DNA from 3 places in the Pseudoalteromonas sp. SW0106-04 genome. Region 3 is predicted to be linked to each of the others. Evidence: predicted binding sites of a transcription regulator. Region 3 holds the regulator's gene; each other region holds the start of a gene.
What was found. Region 3 encodes MetJ, which represses methionine synthesis genes. Its sites were predicted from a motif close to TAGACGTCTAGACGTCTA; they were not measured.

Region 1 (4,403 bases), on a different contig from region 3:
TAGTTGTCATGCTCTTCTATGCCGGTGGCCACGGCAAAGATATTGGGGTCAAAAATAATATCTTCTGGCGGGAAGCCCAATTCATCGACCAAGATGCGATAAGAGCGCGCGCAAATAGCAAACTTCCGCTCGGCGGTTTCTGCTTGGCCACTTTCATCAAAGGCCATCACCACCACGGCGGCGCCGAAGCGCTTTAGTACCTTGGCCTGGTGACGAAACGGCTGCTCCCCCTCCTTGAGGGAAATAGAGTTCACTATCGCCTTGCCTTGGATGCATTTTAGTCCCGCCTCGATCACTTCCCATTTCGACGAGTCCACCATAATGGGCACTTTCGAAATATCGGGCTCTGAGGCGATAAGGTTCAAGAAGGTGACCATGGCCGCTTTGGAGTCCAACATGGCTTCATCCATGTTGATATCGATAATCTGCGCGCCATTTTCAACTTGCTCACGTGCCACCTCTAACGCGGTTTCGTAATCTTCCTCGAGGATCAGCCGTTTAAAGCGCGCCGAGCCGGTCACATTGGTGCGCTCGCCGACATTGGTAAAAGTTGCAGTATTATTCATGTTATTGGCCCCTTAATTGAGATTACAGGCTTCAAGGCCACTTAAACGCATGCGCACCGGCAGCTCAGGCAAAGCACGTGGAGCGGTGTTTTTTAGCCCATCACTAAAGGCTTTAATGTGCTCGGGCGTGGTTCCACAACAGCCACCAACAATATTGATAAACCCTTGCTCCCCCCAGTCGATGATTTCTTGTGCCATTTCCTCGGCTTCTAAATCATATTCGCCAAATTCATTCGGCAGCCCAGCATTGGGATGCACCGAGGTGTAGGTTTCACAAATACTGGCCAACTCTTCCACATACTGACGCAGCAAGTCTGGCCCTAACGCACAGTTCAAGCCAATGGAGAGCGGTTTAATATGACGAATGGAATTATAAAACGCCTCGGTGGTTTGCCCTGACAAGGTTCGACCCGAAGCATCGGTGATGGTGCCGGAGATCATCACCGGCAGAGTCACTCCAGCCTGTTCGAACGCTTCTTCTACCGCAAAGGAAGCGGCTTTGGCATTGAGGGTATCGAAAATGGTTTCAATTAAAATCAGTTCGGCTCCACCTTCTATCAGCGCCAGGGTCGATTCGATATACGCGGCCACCAGCTTATCGAAGGTGATGTTGCGATAGCCCGGATCATTAACATCCGGCGAAATCGAGCAGGTTTTTGATGTTGGCCCCAGTACGCCGGCCACGTAGCGCGGTTTGTGTGGCTCGCGAGCGGTAAACTCATCGGCCACCGCGCGTGCCAGCCGGGCCGATTCGAGGTTAATCTCACGGCTTAGGCTCGCCATGTCATAATCTTCCATGGAAATGGTCGTGGCGTTAAAGGTATTGGTCTCAATAATATCGGCGCCCGCTGCCAAATATTCACGGTGAATTTGTGCTATTAACTGCGGTTGAGTGAGGCTCAATAAATCGTTATTCCCCTTGACCAACACAGGCCAATCTTGAAACCGCTCACCACGATAATCATGCTCTTCGAGCTTATGCTGTTGGATCATCGTACCCATGGCGCCATCTAAAATTAAAATGCGCTCGTTGAGGGCCAGTGTTAATGCATCACGTTTATTCGGCATAGTTGTTAGTCCTTACATCCTGGCTAACCAGATTAATATCATAGGGAGTGGTTTGGTAAACGTAGTAATTAAGCCAATTCGAAAATAGCAAAAAGGCATGGCTTTGCCAGGTTTTCGAGGGCTCTTGCGCTGGGTCGCCATTAGGGAAGTAGTTTTCTGGCATCGGTGCGTCAGCGCCTTTATCGCAGTCACGTAAATACTCTTTTTTCAGGGTATCGGCATCATACTCAGGGTGTCCGGTGATATACACCTGCGAACCACTCTGGTTTTTAAGTAAGTAAGCACCTACCTTGGGCGAGCCTGCTACCACGACTAATTCTTTACAGGCGTTTATCGCAGCAATATCAATATGGCCATAACGCGAATGCGGGACTAAGAAGCGATCGTCAAAGCCTCGGGTTAACGCCGCGTGGTCAAAATAACACTGATGCTCAAACACTCCGCACAACTTATTTTTCTGCAATTGACGCTTAAGTCCATGGTGATGGAAAAGCCCAGCGTGCGCCGCCCAACAACTAAATAGCGTCGAGGTCACATGGTGCTCCGCCCAATCAAAGAACGCTTGTAGCTCCGACCAATACCCTACTTCATCATATTCTAAGTGAGCCAAGGGCGCGCCGGTAACAATCAAGGCATCGTAATTATTGTCTTTAACATCTGAGAAATACTGATAAAACATATCCAGATGCTGCTCTGAGTTGGCGCTAGAGCGGTGCGTATCTAAACGCAGTAAGTCAACATTGACCTGCAATGGCGTATTCGCCAGCAGACGAATAAATTGCACTTCGGTTTCCACCTTATTCGGCATCAGGTTCAAAATAGCCAAGCGCATGGGCCGGATTTCTTGAGTCCGAGCGCGGCTTTTTGGCATCACGAATACATTTTCTTGGCGCAGCTCCATAATCGCTGGCAAAGCGTCTTGAACCGTAATGGGCATGGCGGTACTCCGAATTGAAAGATAAGAGGCTATTATGAACGCCACACTGGAAATTTCAACCTCTAGATGTTTAGACGTCCAAAACAAAGTTGCAGTGAATGAGTTAGCTGCAATAATGCCCGCGATTAATTAACTAAGAGTCGATGATGGGTATAGGTGAAATTGCAGCAATCAGTGCAGCCGTGGTTTGGGCTTTTTCTACCTTATTGTACAAAGGCTTCAGTCATCACCTTTCACCGCTGCAACTAAATGTAAGTAAAGGCTTACTCGCTTCTTTAATGATGGTAATTGCCATGGCGCTACTTGGCGATGTCGCCATGCCAGTGCAGCTCACCTCATGGGGCTGGCTTATCGCCGGTGGGGTTATCGGTATTGCCATTGGCGATAGCGCCTACTTTGGCGCCCTGCGCAGTATTGGCCCAGCACGAACCTTAATAATCGAGTCTCTCGCTCCAGCCTTAACTGGCATACTTAATATTGTGCTGTTGGGTGTGTACTTACCGCTACTGGCTTGGTTGGGCATCGCCATCACTTCGGTGGGGGTTATCCTCGCGGTATTACCTCAACGCCACTTGCCCCCAGTTGATAAGAAGTTTTACTTTCAAGGCGTGGCTTTCGCATTACTTGCGGCTTTGTGCCAAGCCAGTGGCATGGTGATGTCAAAAGGGGCTATGAATACTGAGTCGATGAGTAGCCTATGGGCCGCCCTTATTCGCCTCCTTGCCGGCACATTGAGCGTGGCTTTACTGGTAATGATTATAAAACGCAGCGACCTATACCAAGCCATTCGACTGCACGGTATTGATAACAAACGCTGGCTGCTCGTAGCTGTTTTTTTCGGCACCTTCGTTGGCTTGTGGCTGCAACTGGCGGCGGTGCAGCATACCGACCCGGCTATCGCACAAACTATTTTTGCCACCGCCCCGCTGATGGTCATGACGATTGGCTTTTTTAAACGCGAGCCGGTGACTTGGCGTATGATAGTGGGCGGTTTATTGGCGCTGGCTGGAGTGGCTATATTATTGGCAAATTAACGGGCCATTCGTTGACGCTTTCACCATAGAGACTCTACAATAACGGCAGTTTAAATTAGTCACATTGTAAAGGCTCCTTTCATGGTTTTACCTGATAAGTTTATTTTCTCGATGAGTCGCGTGTCAAAGGTGGTGCCACCTAAACGCACCATCTTAAAAGACATCTCTCTGCACTTTTTCCCTGGCGCTAAAATTGGTGTACTTGGCCTAAATGGCGCAGGTAAATCGACCTTGCTACGCATTATGGCCGGCGTGGATAAAGATTTTGAGGGTGAGGCACATCCTCAGCCTGGCATTAAAATTGGTTATCTTCCTCAGGAGCCTGAGCTTGATGAAAGCAAAACGGTGCGTGAAGTTGTAGAAGAAGCGGTCAGTGAAGTTAAAAATGCTCTTGATCGCCTTGACCAAGTATACGCTGAGTATGCCATGGAAGATGCCGATTTCGATGCGCTTGCCAAAGAGCAAGGCGAACTTGAAGCCATTATTCAAGCCCACGATGGCCACAACCTTGATAACGCCCTAGAGCGCGCCGCAGATGCATTACGACTGCCAGCTTGGGATGCCAAGATTGAGCATTTATCAGGGGGTGAGCGTCGCCGTGTAGCAATCTGCCGATTATTGCTTGAAAAGCCAGATATGCTTATTCTCGATGAGCCTACCAACCACTTAGATGCTGAATCTGTCGCTTGGTTAGAGCGCTTCCTACATGATTATGAAGGCACTGTAGTGGCGGTAACCCACGACCGTTATTTCCTTGATAACGTGGCCGGCTGGATCCTCGAATTGGACCGTGGCGAA
Region 2 (4,403 bases), on a different contig from region 3:
CCATATCAGCAATTGCGCCAATAATGTCATTGAATTCACTGTAACACATATGGGTATGAATCTGAGTTTTATCCTCGGCGCCGCTGGCAGCGACGCGAAATGCATAAGTCGCCCAATCCAAGTAATCTTGCCAATGACTTGTTTTTAACGGCATGCGCTCACGAAAAGCAGGCTCATCAATTTGAATAATGCCAATGCCCGCATTTTGCAAATCCACAACCTCGTCACGCAGCGCTACCGCGATTTGTTTGGCGATAGTGGGGTTGTCTAAGTCATCACGCACAAAAGACCAAGATAGAATCGTCACCGGCCCAGTTAACATGCCCTTCACCGGTTTTTTTGTAAGTGACTGCGCATAGCGGCTCCAATGCACAGTCATTGGTTGCGAACGGGCCACATCACCCCAAATGATCGGTGGCTTCACACAGCGCGAGCCGTAGCTTTGCACCCAGCCAAACTGAGTAAAGGATACACCCTCGAGCAGTTCACCAAAATACTCGACCATATCGTTACGCTCAGCTTCGCCATGCACCAGCACGTCCAACCCAAGCGCTTGTTGCTCTTCAATGACGTAGCGAATTTCAGCTTCCATTTGCGTGTGATACGCCTGGGAGTCTAAAGTACCATTTTTAAAATCCCGCCGCGCTTGGCGAATCGCTTGGGTCTGCGGGAAAGAGCCGATAGTGGTGGTCGGTAATAGTGGCAGTTGCAAGGCTTGGCGCTGGGTTTTCACCCGCTTAGAAAACGCACTTTGTCGCTGTGCGTCTTGCGCACTGAGCGCCGCAACGCTTTGTTGTACCCTCTTGTTATTCACTCGCGTTGAGCTCTGCCGAGCCTTAACCGCAGCACTGTAGCGATCAATGGCAGTGGTGTCGCTGCTATGCAGTGCATGACGTAACAGCTGCAGCTCTTGACACTTTTGTGTTGCAAAAGCCAACCAGCTTTTTAATTCACTGTCGAGCTGCTGCTCCTGCTGTAAATCTACCGGAGTGTGAAGCAATGAACATGAAGGGGCTATCCACAACATCTCGTCCCGCTGCTCAGCAATAGGATGTAATTGTGCATGCAACGAGGATAAATCCGCACGCCAAACGTTACGTCCATTAACAACCCCTAAGGACAACACTCGCTCATTGCCTACGGCCTTATCTAAAGCCTGTATATCCACCGTGCTCGCCAGCCAATCAAAATGTACTCCGTCGATGGCGTAATCTTGAATATCATCAAGATGATGGCTGACATCATCAAAGTAAGTGGCCAATAGCAGCTTCACCCCGTGTCCAGATAAACTCGTAAAACTGTCTTTCAAGGCTTGGCGATAAGCATCATCCAATTCTAGGGCGAGAATAGGCTCATCAATTTGCACCCACTGAACCTGTTGCGCCGCAAGTTTGTCCAATATCTGCTGATACACCTCAAGTAACTGAGGTAATAGCGCAAGTTTGTCAAAAGGTTCATCGGCGCATTTGGCTAAATATAAATAGGTCACCGGGCCGATAAGCACGGGCTTTGGTGTATGGCCTAGTTGCTGTGCTTCACTGACATGGGTAAATAACTCTGAATCAGTCAGCGAAAAGCGCTGCTCGGCGCTGAGCTCGGGCACAATATAATGATAGTTGGTATCGAACCATTTGGTCATTTCACTGGCGGCACAGGCACATCCCGAGGGCGCTCGCCCACGAGCAATACGAAATAAGGTATCGAGGGGGGTACTATCTGAGCTGTGATGTCGCGCTGGCACGGCTCCGACCATCACCGTGGTAGCGAGCACATGGTCATACCATGCAAAATCACCAACGGGGAGCAACTCGACGCCGGCCTGTGCTTGCAAAGCCCAATTTTGCTTGCGTATCTCAGCCCCTTTTGCTCGCAATGTGGACTGATCGATGGTGCCCGCCCAGTATGCCTCAAGGGCAAATTTAAGCGCCCGCTGCTTGCCGATTCGAGGGAAACCAAGATTATGTATTAATGCCATAACAAAAACTCCGTTTAGCTATATAGATGGCTAAACATTAGATTCCTCTCCCCCACTGTGCAAACGCAGCTTTCTCAGCATTAATGTGAATTTTATTCATAGCTAAAAATTATAAGTAAATGCCAAATTAAATGACATCGCTGTCATTTTTATTGCTATAGTGGAATTTATCTATGGTTAGCTTTACGTTTACATTTTATACATCAATTATGGACGTCTAGACTTTGAAATGTCTATTATGATGCAGTAAACTGTATTCACGTTGAGCACCGCTCACAATTTTTATGAGATTTACTAAAGATGATAGATATAAAACACCTCAAGACTATTTCCACCTTGAAAGAGACCGGCTCTTTAGTGAATACCGCACGTGAGCTGTTTTTAACTCAATCTGCACTTTCTCATCAAATCAAAGACTTAGAAAACAAACTCGATTGCCAATTGTTTGAGCGTAAAACCCATCCGGTGCGATTTACTCCACAAGGCATGCTGCTATTAGAGCTTGCGCATGATGTACTACCAAAAGTTGAAGCGGCGAAATGCCGTTTGAAAGAGAGCTTAAATCAGCCAATCTCGCAATTACGCTTGAGCGTCGAGTGCCACGCCTGTTTTCACTGGTTATTACCGACAATTAAAGAATTTAATAACTTTTGGCCCGACATTCACGTGGACTACGAACGTGGTTTTAGTTACGACGCTATCCCTGAGCTGCTTGAGGGCGATTTAGATCTGGTATTAACCTCGGATATACGTGACCCAGAGCGCCTAGAGTACGTGCATTTATTCGATTTTAAGCTCAAGCTGATCGTTGCCCCCGACCATGAGCTTGCTAATAAAGCCTATGTCACGGCGCTGGATTTAAAAGACGAAACCATTATCTCCTACCCTATTCCTCGCGAGCGCCAAGATATTTTCAAACACTTTATCCAAAATGCGCGTTTTGATGGCACCTTGAAAAGCGTGGATCAAGGCTTGCTTATTTTCCAATTAGTGAGCGCCGGCATGGGGGTTGCTGCGCTACCTGATTGGCTTGTTACCCCCTATGAAGCGCAAGGGTTAATAAAATCGATTCCCCTTGGTGCATTGGGTCTTAATCGCCCCATGTACTTGGCCATGAAAAAAGAAATGAAAGATAACCCTGTCTATCGCCACTTCTTGAATACCTGTAAACAAAATAACACGCGTAAATAGCAAAAGCTGGGGCTGATTGATCAATTTGGCCCCATTGCACACAAACGCACTGCTCTGACCATTTCAACTGCCCCTTCACTTTAGTCCCTTAAAAAGAACAACTTAGAAATTAACAGGGACAAAGGTAAAAATAAAGTTAACAAAACAACTATCACTCTTGCCTTTTATACACTATAAACCTTGTGTGTTTTTTATACACATCTATCTCGAGTAGGCAGTGTAACTCGAGCCTCAACCGCGCCGTAAAAAAAGGAGAATTTGTATGGCTATTGGCGACGAACTATCGAGTATTGATTTTAAATCTATGATTGGCGGCCCCCTTGATGCTGTGGTGCGCGCTCAAGCGCAATCGGCTCAGACCTCGGTAGATTTTATAAAATCTGTCGGCTTTGACGCTGACAGCAATGAACCCACCATGATCACCTTCAGTTATATGAAGGCCGTAGAAACCCGAGATGGAGATGGTAATGTGACCGGCACAGAGCCGAAGAAATTCGACCTTACCGTACCCATCTTAACCATGTTACCCATTCCATTTATTCGCGTTGAAGAGACCACTATTGCTTTTAACGCAAAGATAAACTCAGTACAGGAGTCCAGTACTTCCTCCTCTCATGAGCTCAATAGTAAGCTCTCGGTGAAAGCAGGCTGGGGTCCAGTATCGGCTAAACTCAGCGCCAGCTACTCGTACAAGAAGTCGAGCTCAAGCTCATCGAAAATTGAGCGTACCTACAGCCTGTCTGTCAATGTTCGTGCTGTTCAAGACGAGCTTCCTGCGGGAACGGAGAAACTGTTAGGCATTTTAGAAAACTCCATCACTGAAGTGGAATCGGCGGCATAACGCCACATTAACTAACTTATGGGGCAAAGCCTTAGGCTGCGCCCCCTTATCTAACTCACTAAGAGGGAAATGCCATGAGTGAATTAAGTGAGGTGCTAGGATCGCTGATGATAAGCTTAGTGCACGCACGCCGCCTTGCCGACGAAGAAACAGCCGCCGTAGCCGAATATTACAAAGACCACCCCTTACTTGAGGGCATGAGTCTACCTCGGGTGCGCGTCCCTGAGCTGACCATAGATATGCCACTGACCATTAATCAGCACATACCGGCTAAAAATGCCGAATTAGACAGCCCCGCCAATGTTCACAAAGCCTTGATGAGCCACTTTAACCAAGCACTCGATGACGAAGATATTCTCAGTCGTACGAAAAGCTTTCAACACAATTTCGACAGAG
Region 3 (4,403 bases):
GGTCGCGTTGCTACTGTGGCTGTTGGAATCGCGAGATGATGGCAACAAAAATCAGGCCCCAAGAACTAGAATATAGCGCTAATGTACTAAATTCATGGCGCAGTGAATAGCCGCAATTAAAGCTTGAACATTAATCAGGAGTCAAATAAAATACGCGGCCTTAAGGGTGCTGAGCGGGTTATATCCATGCTTTGGCACATTGAAACTAACGCGTATGGTGCCAAACTTCGGGTTTGGAGAGCGATACGGCCTATTTAGAGGTAACCCCCATGAAAGAAGGTATCCACCCTAAGTACGAAGCAATCAACGCAACGTGCTCTTGTGGCAACAAATTCCAGACAAGCTCTACCCTGTGTAAAGACATTCACCTAGACGTATGTTCAGAGTGTCACCCATTCTACACTGGTAAGCAAAAGATCCTTGATACAGGTGGTCGTGTAGATCGCTTCAATAAGCGCTTCGGTGCGCTTAGCAGCAAGAAGTAATCTTTGCTTGTCGAGAAAAGCACCTTCGGGTGCTTTTTTTGTGTCTATGATTTTTATCCATCCCCATTATTCATACTAGCCATTTCACCTTAAGCTCTAGCTCATTTAAAGTGACAAAAAAGCACAATAATGACGCTAAAGTTCACTAAAATTCACTTACTTTGTTATTAGCGAACAATAAGATTCGTTATCCGATCGGTATTCTTTTTAGTTATATTAAGTTATTCGGATATAGCATTATGCATGGCTTTAGGTGGTTTTTTATGCATGCATAAGTCCCTATAGTGCATGGAATATCAAAATTTACACATAAAGCTTTAGATAATGTGCATGAACTTGGGCTTAAAACCCTTTAATTTCGTACAACAGGATAGACCTGATATTGCTTGAATATATTTAGAAAAGCGGTATGGTTTGCCTTAACTAGCTGAACTCTCACATACATTTCTAGCAGGATACTCGTTCATGTCTGACTTTCGTGAAAAAGCCCTCGATTACCACGCTAACCCCGTTCCAGGAAAAATTAGCATTGAACTCACCAAAAGCGCCGAGACCGTTAACGATCTCGCTTTAGCCTACAGCCCAGGTGTTGCAGAGCCGGTGCGTGAAATCGCTGCCGATGCTAACAATGCTTATAAATACACGGCTAAAGGCAATATGGTTGCTGTGATCTCTAATGGCAGTGCCATTTTAGGGTTGGGTAACTTAGGGCCGTTAGCGTCTAAGCCGGTCATGGAAGGCAAGGCACTACTGTTTAAGCGTTTTGCTAATCTTGATTCCATCGATATCGAGGTGAAGCATCGCACCACGGAAGACTTTATTAACACTGTAGAAAATATTGCCGATACCTTTGGCGGTATTAACCTCGAAGATATTAAAGCCCCAGAGTGCTTCGAAATCGAGCAAGCGCTCATTGAACGCTGTAATGTGCCAGTATTTCATGATGATCAACACGGCACTGCTATCGTCACTGCCGCAGGCATGCTAAACGCTTTAGAAATTCAAGGTAAAGATATTCGTGATGCCCTGATCGTGTGTTTGGGGGCTGGCGCAGCGGCAGTTGCATGTATGGAACTGCTTATTAAGTGTGGTGCCCAGCGCGAGCATATTTACATGCTTGACCGTAAAGGGGTGATCCACACGCGTCGGGATGACTTAAATGAATATAAGCAATTATTTGCTAACAACACCGATAAGCGCACCTTGCAAGACGTTATTGCTGATGCCGATGTGTTCGTTGGTGTTTCTGGCCCAGATTTGCTCTCAGCTGAAGACCTTAAATTGATGGCCGACAAGCCGGTCATTTTTGCCTGTTCTAACCCAGACCCAGAAATTAAGCCGGATGTGGCACACAGTGCGCGCAAAGACTTAATTATGGCCACTGGGCGCTCTGACTACCCGAACCAGGTGAATAACGTACTGTGTTTCCCATTTATTTTCCGTGGTGCACTGGACGTGCGTGCCACCGCTATCAATGATGAGATGAAAATTGCCGCTGTAGAGGCTATTCGCAGCATCGCCAAGGAGCCAGTACCTGAGTCAGTGTTAACGGCATCTGGAGTGAGCGAATTAGAGTTTGGCGCGCAATACATTATTCCCAAGCCTATGGATCCACGATTATTGCCACGCGTAGCGAAAGCCGTGGCGCAGGCGGCTGTGGACTCAGGTGTTGCGCAAATTGATATGCCAGCGAATTATATGGCTGAGTAATCACTTTACTACTCAGCGCTAGAAAAAGAAAACCCAAGCTTAGTGCTTGGGTTTTTTTATGGCTTGCAAAGAGTAATAGCTTCACTAACCGCTTCTCATACAGGCCGACTTGCGACATCTATGAACAACACTAAGCTAGCTCCTGCAATGAGGCCTAATGCTCAGGGGTTAGTTAAACTTGCTTGTCTTTGTTAGTCCTCTCCGATAACAGGCACTTCCACACCCATTTCTTCCATAATTTTTCTCACCTCTTCAGGTACCTTCTCCGGATTATCTTTTCGGAGATCTTCGTCATTTGGCAGCGGTTGACCAGTAAAGGCATGTAGAAATGCTTCACACAGCAACTCACTGTTGGTGGCATGACGAAGATTATTCACCTGGCGGCGAGTACGTTCATCGGTTAATACTTTTAAAACATTGAGCGGGATGGAAACGGTAATTTTCTTTACCTGTTGGGCTTTTTTTCCATGCTCCGCATAAGGGTGAATGTATTCACCATTCCACTTGGCCATAATTTGCGTCTTATTTTTGGTCACTTAGGCATCAATAAGGGCGAAATTTTATCGCGTTGGTAAGGATAGTCAAATATTCATAAATTAGCTATTTAGACGTATAAATGTTTTGACTTCTAAATTGTGTTAATTTAACCTTTTGGACGTCTAAACATCCATTTTCTTGATTGGGGGCAAATATGTCACAACTAAAAAAAGACACCATCGCCGTGCGCCATGGTATTGATGCTGATAAGCACCATGGTGCGGTGGTGCCACCCATTCATTTATCGACCACTTATTCCTTTGCCGATTTTGATAGCAAACGCGAATATGATTATGGTCGTAGTGGTAATCCCAATCGGGATATTTTGGCGCAGACCTTAGCGCAACTAGAAGGGGGAGAGCACGGAATTATCACCGCGACAGGTATGGCCGCAGTGCATCTAGTGACGCAGCTACTGACACCCAATGACACCCTAGTGATCCCCCATGATTGTTATGGCGGCAGTTATCGCTTATTTACCTCTTTAGCCAAACGAGGGTTGCTCAAGGTTGAGGTTATCGATTTCACTCAATCAAACTGTTACCAACGCTTAGTGGCCGCCAAACCCAAACTGGTGTGGATTGAAACGCCCAGTAATCCCATTTTGCGACTCACGGATATCCGCGCAGTGTGCGATGCCGCGCAGAGCATCGGTGCGCTGGTTGCAGCCGACAACACGTTTTTATCTCCCGCCTTACAGAACCCATTGTTATTGGGTTGTGATGTGGTGGTGCACTCGACCACTAAATATGTCAATGGTCACTCCGATGTGGTCGGTGGTGCGGTGATCACCAAAACCAAAGAGTTGGGTGAAGAGCTGGCATGGTGGGCTAATAATATTGGCATTACCGGCGCCGCTTTCGATAGCTATCTCACCCTGCGTGGTTTGCGTACCTTGAAAGTGCGCCTTAAGCAGCATGAAGAAAATGCCTTGGCGATTGCTCAATACCTTGAACAGCATCCTAATGTGCAGTCAGTTTACTATCCAGGGTTGAGTTCGCACCCACAACACGACTTGGCAAAAGCGCAGCAACAGGGCTTTGGCGGTATGGTGAGCTTTGATATTAAAGGCCAGCTGCAAGACAGTGCAAAATTCCTCACCTCAGTACAGCAGTTTACTTTAGCGGAGTCGTTGGGCGGGGTGGAAAGCCTTATTTGTCACCCGGCGACCATGACTCACGCGGGCATGGATAAAGCCGCACGACTTGAGGCTGGGGTCGGCGACACGCTTATCCGGATTTCTGTAGGTATTGAAGATAAACAAGATCTTATAGATGACTTAGATGCCGCTTTTAACGCGTTAGCAAGCAAATAAGAGGATACTATGACTCAGGTTGTACATAAGTTTGGTGGTTCGAGTCTCAGCAACGCGGCGCGTTACCATGCGGTCGCCAATATTGTTATCGGCAACAGCCAACTCGGTGACGTGGTGGTGGTCTCTGCGGCGGGGAAAACCACGGATACGCTAGTGAAGTTGTGGCAGGCCTATCAACAGCACGATAGCCATGGCTATCATGATGTCTTGCAGTTGCTACGCACCCATCAGCATGAGCTTATTGATGAGCTATTAGCAGCGCACCAAGCCCACGCTCTGCAATCACAGCTTAATAGTGAGCTTCAGCGCATAGCTGAGCAATTGCAGACAAACACCTTAGATGAGGCGTCCTTATT

Region 1: metA (homoserine O-succinyltransferase) is a predicted target of MetJ. The motif match lies at 2,635-2,652, and genes of this name have one in related genera.
Region 2: metE (5-methyltetrahydropteroyltriglutamate--homocysteine S-methyltransferase) is a predicted target of MetJ. The motif match lies at 2,186-2,203, and genes of this name have one in related genera.

What each region holds. Positions count from the first base shown of each region.
Region 1 is NZ_BCAI01000006.1:51,130-55,532, forward strand. It holds gene metH (methionine synthase) at 1-566, opposite strand, end outside; gene W04_RS08600 (homocysteine S-methyltransferase family protein) at 579-1,634, opposite strand; gene metA (homoserine O-succinyltransferase) at 1,624-2,571, opposite strand; gene W04_RS08610 (DMT family transporter) at 2,718-3,605, shown strand; gene ettA (energy-dependent translational throttle protein EttA) at 3,687-4,403, shown strand, end outside.
Region 2 is NZ_BCAI01000016.1:30,792-35,194, forward strand. It holds gene metE (5-methyltetrahydropteroyltriglutamate--homocysteine S-methyltransferase) at 1-1,975, opposite strand, end outside; gene W04_RS15960 (LysR family transcriptional regulator) at 2,276-3,166, shown strand; gene W04_RS15965 (DUF2589 domain-containing protein) at 3,429-4,007, shown strand; gene W04_RS15970 (hypothetical protein) at 4,082-4,403, shown strand, end outside.
Region 3 is NZ_BCAI01000003.1:283,282-287,684, reverse strand. It holds gene priA (primosomal protein N') at 1-45, opposite strand, end outside; gene rpmE (50S ribosomal protein L31) at 270-485, shown strand; gene W04_RS05970 (malic enzyme-like NAD(P)-binding protein) at 951-2,195, shown strand; gene metJ (met regulon transcriptional regulator MetJ) at 2,387-2,707, opposite strand; gene metB (cystathionine gamma-synthase) at 2,887-4,047, shown strand; gene metL (bifunctional aspartate kinase/homoserine dehydrogenase II) at 4,057-4,403, shown strand, end outside.